DNA from 3 places in the Terribacillus sp. DMT04 genome. Region 2 is predicted to be linked to each of the others. Evidence: predicted binding sites of a transcription regulator. Region 2 holds the regulator's gene; each other region holds the start of a gene.
What was found. Region 2 encodes LexA, which represses DNA repair genes until DNA is damaged. Its sites were predicted from a motif close to CGAACATATGTTCG; they were not measured.
Positions count from the first base shown of each region.

Region 1 (3,289 bases), 1.7 Mb from region 2:
ATTCCAGTTATTCTTGATATCTGCAAGGATATGGAGGAGTTGTGTCCGAACGCTTGGCTCGTTAACTTCACCAATCCAGCTGGTATGGTAACAGAAGCAGTGCTTCGCTATTCCAATATCAATAAAGTCGTTGGCTTATGTAATGTGCCGATTATGATGAAAATGCAAGTAGCAGAGCTGCTCGGGGCAGATGGTGATCGTGTGCATATTGACTTTGCTGGGCTGAATCACATGGTATTTGGTTTGAATGTATACTTGGACGGCGAGAATGTGACAGAGACAGTGCTTGATAAAATGACGAGCGAAGAGAATAAAATGACGATGCAAAATATCAAAGCGATGGATTGGGAGCCGGGTTTTATCAAAGGATTGAAGGCGATTCCTTGTCCATACCACCGTTATTATTATAAAACATCCAGCATGCTGGAAGCGGAGCTGGAATCAGCGGATAGCGAAGGAACTCGTGCTGAGGTTGTGCAAGGCGTAGAGCGTGACTTGTTCGAGCTTTATAAAGATCCAAATTTGGCGCATAAACCAGAACAGCTGTCCAAGCGCGGCGGTGCATACTACAGTGATGCAGCCTGCAGCTTAATCAACTCGATTTACAATGACAAACGCGATATCCAAACAGTGAACACAGTGAATAACGGTGCGATTCAAAGCATTCCGAATGATTCAGCCATTGAAATCAACAGTGTCATTACAAAAGATGGTCCAAAACCTATCGGAATTGGTGACTTGCCTGTTGCTGTACGCGGACTCGTTCAGCAAATAAAGTCATTTGAGCGTGTTGGAGCAGAAGCTGCCGTAACAGGTGACTACAATACGGCGCTGCTGGCAATGACAATCAACCCGCTAGTTCCTTCTGATGAGACAGCGAAGAAAATTGTGGATGAGATGCTGGAAGCACATAAAGAGCATTTGCCGCAGTTCTTTAAAAAGATAGAAGCATAAAAGGAATAAAAAATAGTTGCATGAAAATCCAAACAATACTGCTGTTAATTGCAGCGTTGTTTGGATTTTTCGCACTAGATACTTAGATAGAGCACCGCTTCGGAAATACAATCCGCTTTCCTGCGGGCGGCTGGGGAGCCACCTTGTGCAAAGAACGCACTGCGGGAGTCTCCGTGTATTTCCTACGCTGATTTGTGTATGGGAAATCTTCACTAGTGTAGAGCTAGAACACAGACTCCTCGAAAATATGAAGCGATTTTCTTGTCGGTGTCTTGCATCAAAAGCTAGGCTTGCTCAATGGTAACAGCAAAAGTTGGAAAGGCAGCAGCCGTCAAAGGACTGCATTAAGATGTATTAATTGTTCGCTTTTAAGATGGAGTAATCTTATTTTGTTCCAATCTCTATTTACATATGCCTACGTTATTCGGCGACTTGCTCTTTCTGTTCTTTCTTTGCTGCATATATAGCACCTATCTGACTAATTAATATGACGAAATAAAACCAGTTAATGCTGACTTCTTGAACGAACTGATAGATAAGCTCAGCACTTGCTAAAAATGCCGCTATATAGAATAAAGTTAGCCATTTTTTCATCCAATACCCACCTCTTAATTATTCAAAAAACACCTATTACATAACTATAATACCAAAATATAGTATGATTTTCAGCTGTTGGAAGCAGACTCTTTCCTCATTTTCCTCTCTATCCAAAAATTACAGCTACTATAACCGCCAGAAATCGAGTAAGCTATTAACAAGAACATTTGTTCCCTTTTTGGAGGTGGAGAGAATGGATTACAGCGGATTTCAGCAGCATGAGCTGCTATGTGTGGATATGCGGAGTTTTTATGCCAGTGTAGAATGTGTGAAGCGCGGCTTGGACCCGATGACGACATTGCTTGCGGTAGTCGGAGATACGAAGCGGCCTGGCAGTATTGTACTAGCAGCAAGTCCTGCATTGAAGAAAAAGCATGGTGTTAGTAATGTAAGTCGTTATTTTGAACTGCCGGAAGATCCGGACATCGTGATTGCAGAAGCGCATATGAAGGACTATTTAGAAGTTTCCGTAGCGATTACGGAGCTGGTTCACGAGTATGTACCGATGGAGGCCATCCACGTCTACTCGGTCGATGAGTTTTGGGTAACACTTGATGGGACGGAACAGCTGCACGGATCAGCAGAAGAAACAGCAGCTAAGCTGCAAGCTGATATATTGGAGCAATTTGGCGTTACGGCAGCAATCGGTATTGGGGATAATAAGTTTCTCGCTAAAGTTGTCATGGATATTCACGCAAAAAAGCAGGCTTCTGGCATAGCTGTTTGTCGTTATCAAGATGTTCCACGCTTATTATGGCCTGTTCCGATACAAGATATTTGGGGAATAGGGCGCCGAATGCAGCGAAATTTAAACAGAATGGGCATTGTCACACTTGGCCATTTGGCAAATGCTTCTTTGGAACAGTTAAAAAAACGGTATGGTGTTATGGGAGAGCAGTTGTATTGGCATGCATGGGGAATTGATGAAAGTGAAGTGCTTGGTGATTTTGTTAAACAAGAGCAGAAGAGCTATGGACATGGCATTACCTTGCTTCGCAATTATCAGGGGGAAGAAATCCCGACAATCATTTTGGAGCTGTGCGAAGAGGCTTGCAGGAGAGCAAGAAGAGATAAGAAGGAAGGCAATACCGTACACCTGTCTGTCGGATATGCAAGTCAGTACGGCGGAGGATTCAGCCGCTCTCGTTCTTTTACCAGTCCATCCAATTTGACGACGGATATGTATAAGTTGTGCTTGGAGTTATTTTATGAGAATTACCAAAAAGGCCACGAAGTCAGACGTGTGTCTGTCTCCCTGACCAATTTATATAATGAGGAAGCAACGCAGCTCAGCTTGTTTGAGGACAAAAGCAAGCAAAAAGATTTGAGCAAAGCAATGGATCAAATCCGCGCTCGCTTTGGAACGACTGCCATACTGCGCGCCAGCAGTTATAAAGCTGCCGGAATGACAATTGAGCGCAGTACAAAAATTGGCGGTCACCAAGCTTGAGTTTATGCTGCTGCCGTTTGTTTAAACAGGCGGCGCAGCTTTGGTACATAAAGGATAAGAAAAACAGAGCGTCCAAGGCTGAACAGCAGGAAAGCGAGCCAAAGTCCATGGTTGCCCAGCGGCTGAAACAGGAATAGTGCAGCCAGATAAAGCAGCACTGCTAATATCATGGAATTACGCACGAACCTTACTTCTGTCATGCCGGTGAATACACCGTAATAAACAAGGCCAAGACTAGCAACAAGCGGAAACAGAACAAGCCAGTTTGCATATGTGCTGGTTAAATCA
Region 1 covers NZ_CP077639.1:3,339,133-3,342,421, reverse strand. Annotated here, with positions in the region: gene KS242_RS17115 (6-phospho-beta-glucosidase) at 1-954, shown strand, start outside; gene KS242_RS17110 (hypothetical protein) at 1,375-1,548, opposite strand; gene KS242_RS17105 (Y-family DNA polymerase) at 1,745-3,001, shown strand; gene KS242_RS17100 (MATE family efflux transporter) at 3,004-3,289, opposite strand, start outside.
Region 1: KS242_RS17105 (Y-family DNA polymerase) is a predicted target of LexA. The motif match lies at 1,712-1,725, and genes of this name have one in related genera.

Region 2 (3,289 bases):
ACATACTCCTGGTACCTTCTATGTACGGTCGCTTTTGAAACGGCAAACCCCATCCCCCGCAGAACAGAGCTGATTTCATGGAACGTCAGCTTGTTGTTACGCAGCCGTACAACTTCTTCAATCGGGAATTCAATTCGTTCTCTGCCAGGTGCAGCTTGCTGATTACTCAGATTCTTACTCGGATCATAACCGCCGGCAATGGCGCGCCGCATGCCTCTTTTAATTTTCATATTGTGAATCTTCCGCTGGTATTCTTCTACAATTCCTACGATTCGAAGTACCATACCATCCGATTCTGACAGCTGAAATTCGCCTTGCTGATTTAATGTATAGACCATTACCTCCAGCTTCTGGAGGTGGTGGAACAGAGCAATCTTCGTATTCCCCCTGCCCAGTCGTGTTTCATCCTGGATTAAAAGGCAATCTGCTTCTCCAGCCGTAAATAAATCTAGCATCTTAAAAATACCGGGCCGTTCAATCTCGTATCCGCTCTGTTTTTCTTCGATGATATCGATGACCTCAATATTAGATGTGGCAGCAAGACTGATAAGCTCCTCACGCTGCCGTTCAATCGAGCTAGCCTGCTCGTCTTTTTCTGTACTAACTCTGCAATAGATAACTGCTTTCATTGGTGTATCCTCTCATTCAGCTAATTAAACACTCATCACAAGTGTAAAGTATAGGAAGAAAAGCGTGAAGCCGAATAATACATAATAGAACAAATCAGATTTTGATAGTTTCTTTAACATAGTAGATTCCTCCAAATAAAATAGATATTTAGGAACAAGCGTTCTTATCGTTAATTCCATTATATACGAACACAGGTTCTAGTCAAGGGGTTTTTTCGAACGGATGTTTGTATATTGAAATCTATCATGATATAATGTATGTAATAAAAATATATGCACGGGGTGTTCGATACATGATGAAACTATCGAAAAGACAGGAAGCAATTTTAGCTTACATAAAAGAGCAAGTTCTAGATAAAGGCTATCCGCCATCCGTTAGAGAAATCGGTGAGGCAGTCGGGCTGGCATCCAGCTCCACCGTACACGGCCATCTTTCCCGCTTGGAGAAAAAAGGACTTATCCGCCGGGACCCAACGAAGCCCAGAGCTATTGAAGTTCTCTCGCTTGAGAGCGGGGATCAGACAGATATTCCTCACGGTGAACCGAACTATGCGCCAGTAATTGGTAAAGTCACTGCTGGTATTCCTATTACAGCAGTGGAGAATATTGAAGAGTATGTGCCGGTCCCGAATCATCTCGTCGGCCCGGATGATAATATCTTCGTCTTAGTCGTAGTTGGAGAAAGTATGATTGAAGCAGGCATATTAGATGGCGACATGGTTATTGTGAAGCAGCAGCAGACTGCTCAAAACGGCGAAATTGTTGTGGCAATGACAGAGGACAATGAAGCAACTGTAAAACGTTTCTTCAAAGAAGAGAACCAAATCCGCCTGCAGCCGGAGAACAGTACAATGGATCCTATTATTCTTTCTAATGTAAGTATTCTCGGTAAAGTAATCGGCCTATACCGTTCTATTCAGTAGAATCGGTTTCGGCCGATTTTTTTCATAAATTTTACATACTTTCTAGCAATTTTCGACACACTTTTTGGGTATATTAGAATATGATTTAATAACCAAATGTTAGAAAGAAGGTGGAATCGTGAAGCTGATTTACAAGTTAGTTTGCAAAATAAGAGGCCGCCACAAGATTGATAGTGTTTCTGATACATGTAAATGCGGATACACACGAAGCTACCGCAAAAATGAGCATAATACGGATGATTATTATCTTAAAGAAAGATAAAATAGCTGTGTAAATGAAGAGGAGCTTACCTACCAGGCAAGCTCCTCTTCTTTGCTATTCGCTAGTTTCATTTCGGTGCGGAGTGCGCTTAGCAGTATTCCTGGCGTCACCTTCCAAAAGCTGTTTTCCAAAGCTCCTTTTGCTATGCTCTTATTTTTCATAAAGCAAGTAACTCATGCCCTTTTAGCTATGTCGTTGATAAATACATCATGGTAGTCCTTAGAGATTTATTTCTGCATGTAAAAGAGGAATTCAATTGATGCATTGGTGGTATACAACTAGTGGAGGTGAAAATATGGCGAATTATCATACTACACCTGATGGGAACGGCAATTGGCAGGTGAAAAAAGAAGGTGCGAAAAGAGCATCTGCTCATTTTGATACGCAAAAGGAAGCCATGAGTTACGGGAAAGAAGCCGCGAAGAAAGGAGAAGGAGAGCATTTCATCCACGGAAAAGACGGAAAAATAAGAGAACGCGACTCTTATGGCAACGACCCATTTCCACCGAGAGGCTAATCCAGAGGGAACGCAGTAGCTTTTTGCGTTCCCTCTCTACTGAACCAGTCAATTGTCATTCACGATAAATGAGAGAATCATCGCACCCAGCGCAACACACAAAGCAACTATTTTAAGTATATCTATGTAATCAGGGTGTATCTCCGTTAAAAATGATAAAAGTACAGACAGCAGCAGTGACCCCATCATGATGGATAATGCCAGTACCTGAAGAAACTTCCTTTTGTTCATTATTTTGCATCCTTTCTAATAAAGATTGCATGCTGCTAATGCTGTAACTTTGCTAGAAATCCGAGCAGGACTCGACTTTCCTATCACCTTTGCTTCTGAATCAACAATTTCAATTACCTTTTTGACAAATGACATAGTATCAGTATCCAACTTTTCCTTTTATATTGGAATATATTTATTGATTACATTTATGGAATCTTATGTTAAAATTTTAATAATTGTTAATTGGATAATATTAGCTAATAACGAAGGATTAACTGATCGGCTGGAAGGATGTTTTCGATTTGCTCCTATTTATTATTATTTTACTTGTTCACTATTTACCGTTTATCACGTGGCTGTCACTGAGCTTTTTAAAATCTCATCGACTGGAAGGGGAAGATCCCAAGAGAAAGACTCGTTTTCTCAGTTTCTTAATAATTTTCCCTTTACTTAATGTTGTAAGTAACATTTTTCATATAAGCGTTTCATACAGCTTTACAATAATGATTTCAATTGCTGTCGTGATTAACATATATATGCTAGTTACAGTAATAAAAGATAAGAAAGCTGCGCGTCTTACAGCGGAACATTCATAGATTTTGCTTTGCTACTTATTTATCTTTCTTATCATCTGTTAGTCTCATCATAACAATGCAGATTAAGATTAAGGCAATAAATGTACCTGTTGACTCTGGCGGATAATTTAACAAATACATATTTACAGGGTAGTTTAATAAGAGTATTA
Region 2 covers NZ_CP077639.1:1,590,180-1,593,468, reverse strand. Annotated here, with positions in the region: gene KS242_RS08475 (YneB family resolvase-like protein) at 1-629, opposite strand, end outside; gene lexA (transcriptional repressor LexA) at 923-1,552, shown strand; gene KS242_RS08465 (DUF2188 domain-containing protein) at 2,110-2,331, shown strand; gene KS242_RS08460 (hypothetical protein) at 2,380-2,562, opposite strand.

Region 3 (3,289 bases), 520 kb from region 2:
CTCCAGCCAGTTATAAACCGCAACTGCACGCTCACGGAATGTCTTTCCTTCACGCAGCTTGCGATCAAATTTCTTCATTGCTTCGGCTACTTGGCGGCGATAATGGTTTATCCGCTTTTGCGTCTCCAATTCCTTGTCTGTCTGCCGGCCCGATTCGAATCCGCGGAAACGCTGGAAGATCCAGTCTTCCTTTTGCAGCCACCGATCTCGAGAACGAATTCCATATTCCAAACAATAATTTTCTAGTTCATCGATTGCTTCTTCTGTTAGCGGGTATTCGTCATCAGATTTAGGAATGAGACCTGTCTTCAATACACGAAACACAGCTTCATAACGCCAGTTCCCATCCACAACTTCCATTCCAGAACGAATAAGCTCAAGCAGCGGATGATGAATCATTGGTTTCTTCTGGTCAATAAATACTGGTATATGATAATCAGCAAATACAGTTTCAATTAATTCGTGATATACATCAGCTTGTCTAAGCAGTAAGGCGATGTCTTGATAGCGATAGCCTTTTTCACGTACAAGCGTCACAATCTCCTGTGCTGCACCTTCAACCTCTGCTCGCGGGTGGACCGCTTGTGCCAGTGTTACCGGCACTTCTTCTTTTACAGCAGGAGCCGGACGTGTCTCAAAATGTTTTTCCAAATGGAGAAAAGCAGGATTATGACCAAAACGGCCTTCCGCTGGATCCAGTTTCTCTATTGCGGTAATTGGCACATTTCGCTCTTGTGCTGTTTGCTTTACCTGCACAAATGTCTCATGTGTGCGCGCGAACAAATCCAGTTCATCCACATCCTCACGATCCGCACCGTCTAATGTCAGTGTCACCGTTACCTGTTTCGCCTCGGTCATCAAGCTGCCAATCACTTCTAGCTCTTGGGGGGTGAACTGATGGAAGCCATCCAAGTATATTTCTGAATCCTTCACGGAACGGGACAGCGGTATTTTAGATGCCAGCAAATGCAGCTGATCTTCACTGTCAATATATTTATCCCGCAAAAGGGCAGTAAGTCTATCGTAGATATAACTGATATCTTCCAGCTTGTCCCGAAGTGAACCTTCATTAGAATGGGGCTGCTGGAACTGCTCCATCTCGCGAATCTGATCATGAAGCAGCTCAGGTGTTATGCGATAACGCTTCAATTCCGTAATCATGTTCTCCAGCTGTTCCATAAAGCCGTTCTTCTCAATCGCCTTCTGAAACACATTCCAATCTGATTTTCTTTCCTCTGTAATTTTACGCAGCATCATTTGGACACCAGTCGAGGTAATAAACTGTTTCGTTGCCCCGCCCGTTTCCTGCAGTACATACCAGGCCAGCCGGGATAAGCTATAAACTTGTGCCCGAATGCTTCCTTCTACGCCAGTTTGTCTGATCAGCGCTTGCTCTTGCTGAAAAGTCATTTGATCTGGCACTAAATAGAATATATTCGGCCCCATTGGGTCTGTTTGCAGCTTGTCTGCGATTTCATCCAGACAAGCACGTGTCTTGCCGGCTCCGGACCGGCCAATTATAAAACGTACACCCATGCTAGGCTTCACTCCTGTCTTCCAATCTAATATTCTTATTTTACCACGATACGTGCAGCAAAGGAAAAAAGATAAGCACGTTTGTTCGCTTGCATTTACTGGAAGCAGTGGCATAAAACGCTCAATTAACTTAATGGCGATTAAGTAGAGAATTACATCTTAGGTATAACTCCCCTCCGGCAGTCCAGCTAAAAAAGCCGAAGCAATTCTGGGAACCATACCTCAGAATTGCTCGGCTTTTCGTTTGTTAAGATTCTGGCGTTACAATCTCTAATTACTAAGTCCTGATGCTGACATTGGCCAAAACTGGGCGTCAACTTTTCCGACGACTTTTTCAATTGGTATAAAGCCGAATGAGCGGCTGTCCAGGCTATCTCTGCGGTTATCACCCATAACAAACAGCATACCTTCTGGAACTGTTTCTTGCTCCGTAACTTCTTCCAGTGTAAAATCTCTGGTTAGCGGACCATCAACTTTATCTCGATAATTTTCCAAGTAATGTTCGGGTCTGTATACACCATTGACAAACAATTGATCATTATGAACTTCGACTGTATCTCCCGGCATTCCGATGACTCGCTTTACATAGTCTTCTTCTTTTGTTGCATGAAATACGATGACATCAAAACGTTGAATACTGGATGCATCATCCATGAATTTATTTACCATTAGGAAGTTTCCATCCTGCAAGGTAGGCTCCATTGACTGTCCGTCCACACGGTAATCCGCAAATATTAATTCTCTAGCAAAGAAGAACACAAGCAATATACCGCCTAAAGAGAGGAACCACTTCCAGCGCTTTGTCTTTTTCATGTGTTTTCCTCCGGTGTAAGTGTTTTGCAACACTTTACCCCGAGCTAGGATGCTTTAATCCTTATGAGACTGCTCTAGTTTTTTGCTTTTCTTCTTCAATCTCGTTTCCACATACTTTCCGATTATCCAGAAGAGGATAATCGCTCCCGCTACAACAACAGCTTTTATTGGATTTTCAGCAAACGAACTCAGGCTGTCCCCTACATAAGCAATTGAGAAAATCATCAATGCTTTACCGAGAATAACCGCCAGTACAAATTGCTGCAGACTGACTCTCGATAATCCAGCTACTACATTAATGATAGCGGAAGGCGAGAATGGGAAGCATAACAGTATAAAGAGCGGACCAAAGCCATGACGGTCTAGCCACTCGGTTATTTTCTTTACTTGCTTATTATTCCGCAGCCAATTGATCATACGTGTATGACGGTATCGCCGAATCAGCCAAAACACCGAGATTGCGCCAAGTGATGTACCAATCCAGGAATATAGAAAGCCCCATAGCAGACCGTATGCCACTGTATTAGTTAAGACGAATACAACGAGCGGCAGAAATGGCAGAAAACTCTCCAAGTAGGGAAGTGCAATGCCGGGTATAGGACCCAAATTTTCATATTTATCTAACAGGGACCTTACGTAATCGTCCCATGTTCCATTGCGGAACATTTCCATAACATCGTTCCAACTAAAGCCTAAGAGCATCTAACCATTCTCCTATTCCCTGCAAAAAACATCTTTTTTTCCATTCTATACGAAAAGTCCAAGCATGCAAAGTCTGCTGGATCATCCCTTCTTTTCCTGCATTTGGATAATCAATTATAAATTACCGATATAATCCTGTTTTCACTTTACAAGCAATCGGGTATAATGGAACATATGTTCGTAATAGGGAGGGAAGGCAATGCGTTGTCTTAGTGAGTCGGAATACAGGCTGGGATCA
Region 3 covers NZ_CP077639.1:1,070,722-1,074,010, reverse strand. Annotated here, with positions in the region: gene addB (helicase-exonuclease AddAB subunit AddB) at 1-1,536, opposite strand, end outside; gene lepB (signal peptidase I) at 1,807-2,349, opposite strand; gene KS242_RS05765 (TVP38/TMEM64 family protein) at 2,404-3,051, opposite strand; gene KS242_RS05760 (YhjD family protein) at 3,251-3,289, shown strand, end outside.
Region 3: addB (helicase-exonuclease AddAB subunit AddB) is a predicted target of LexA. The motif match lies at 1,611-1,624, and genes of this name have one in related genera.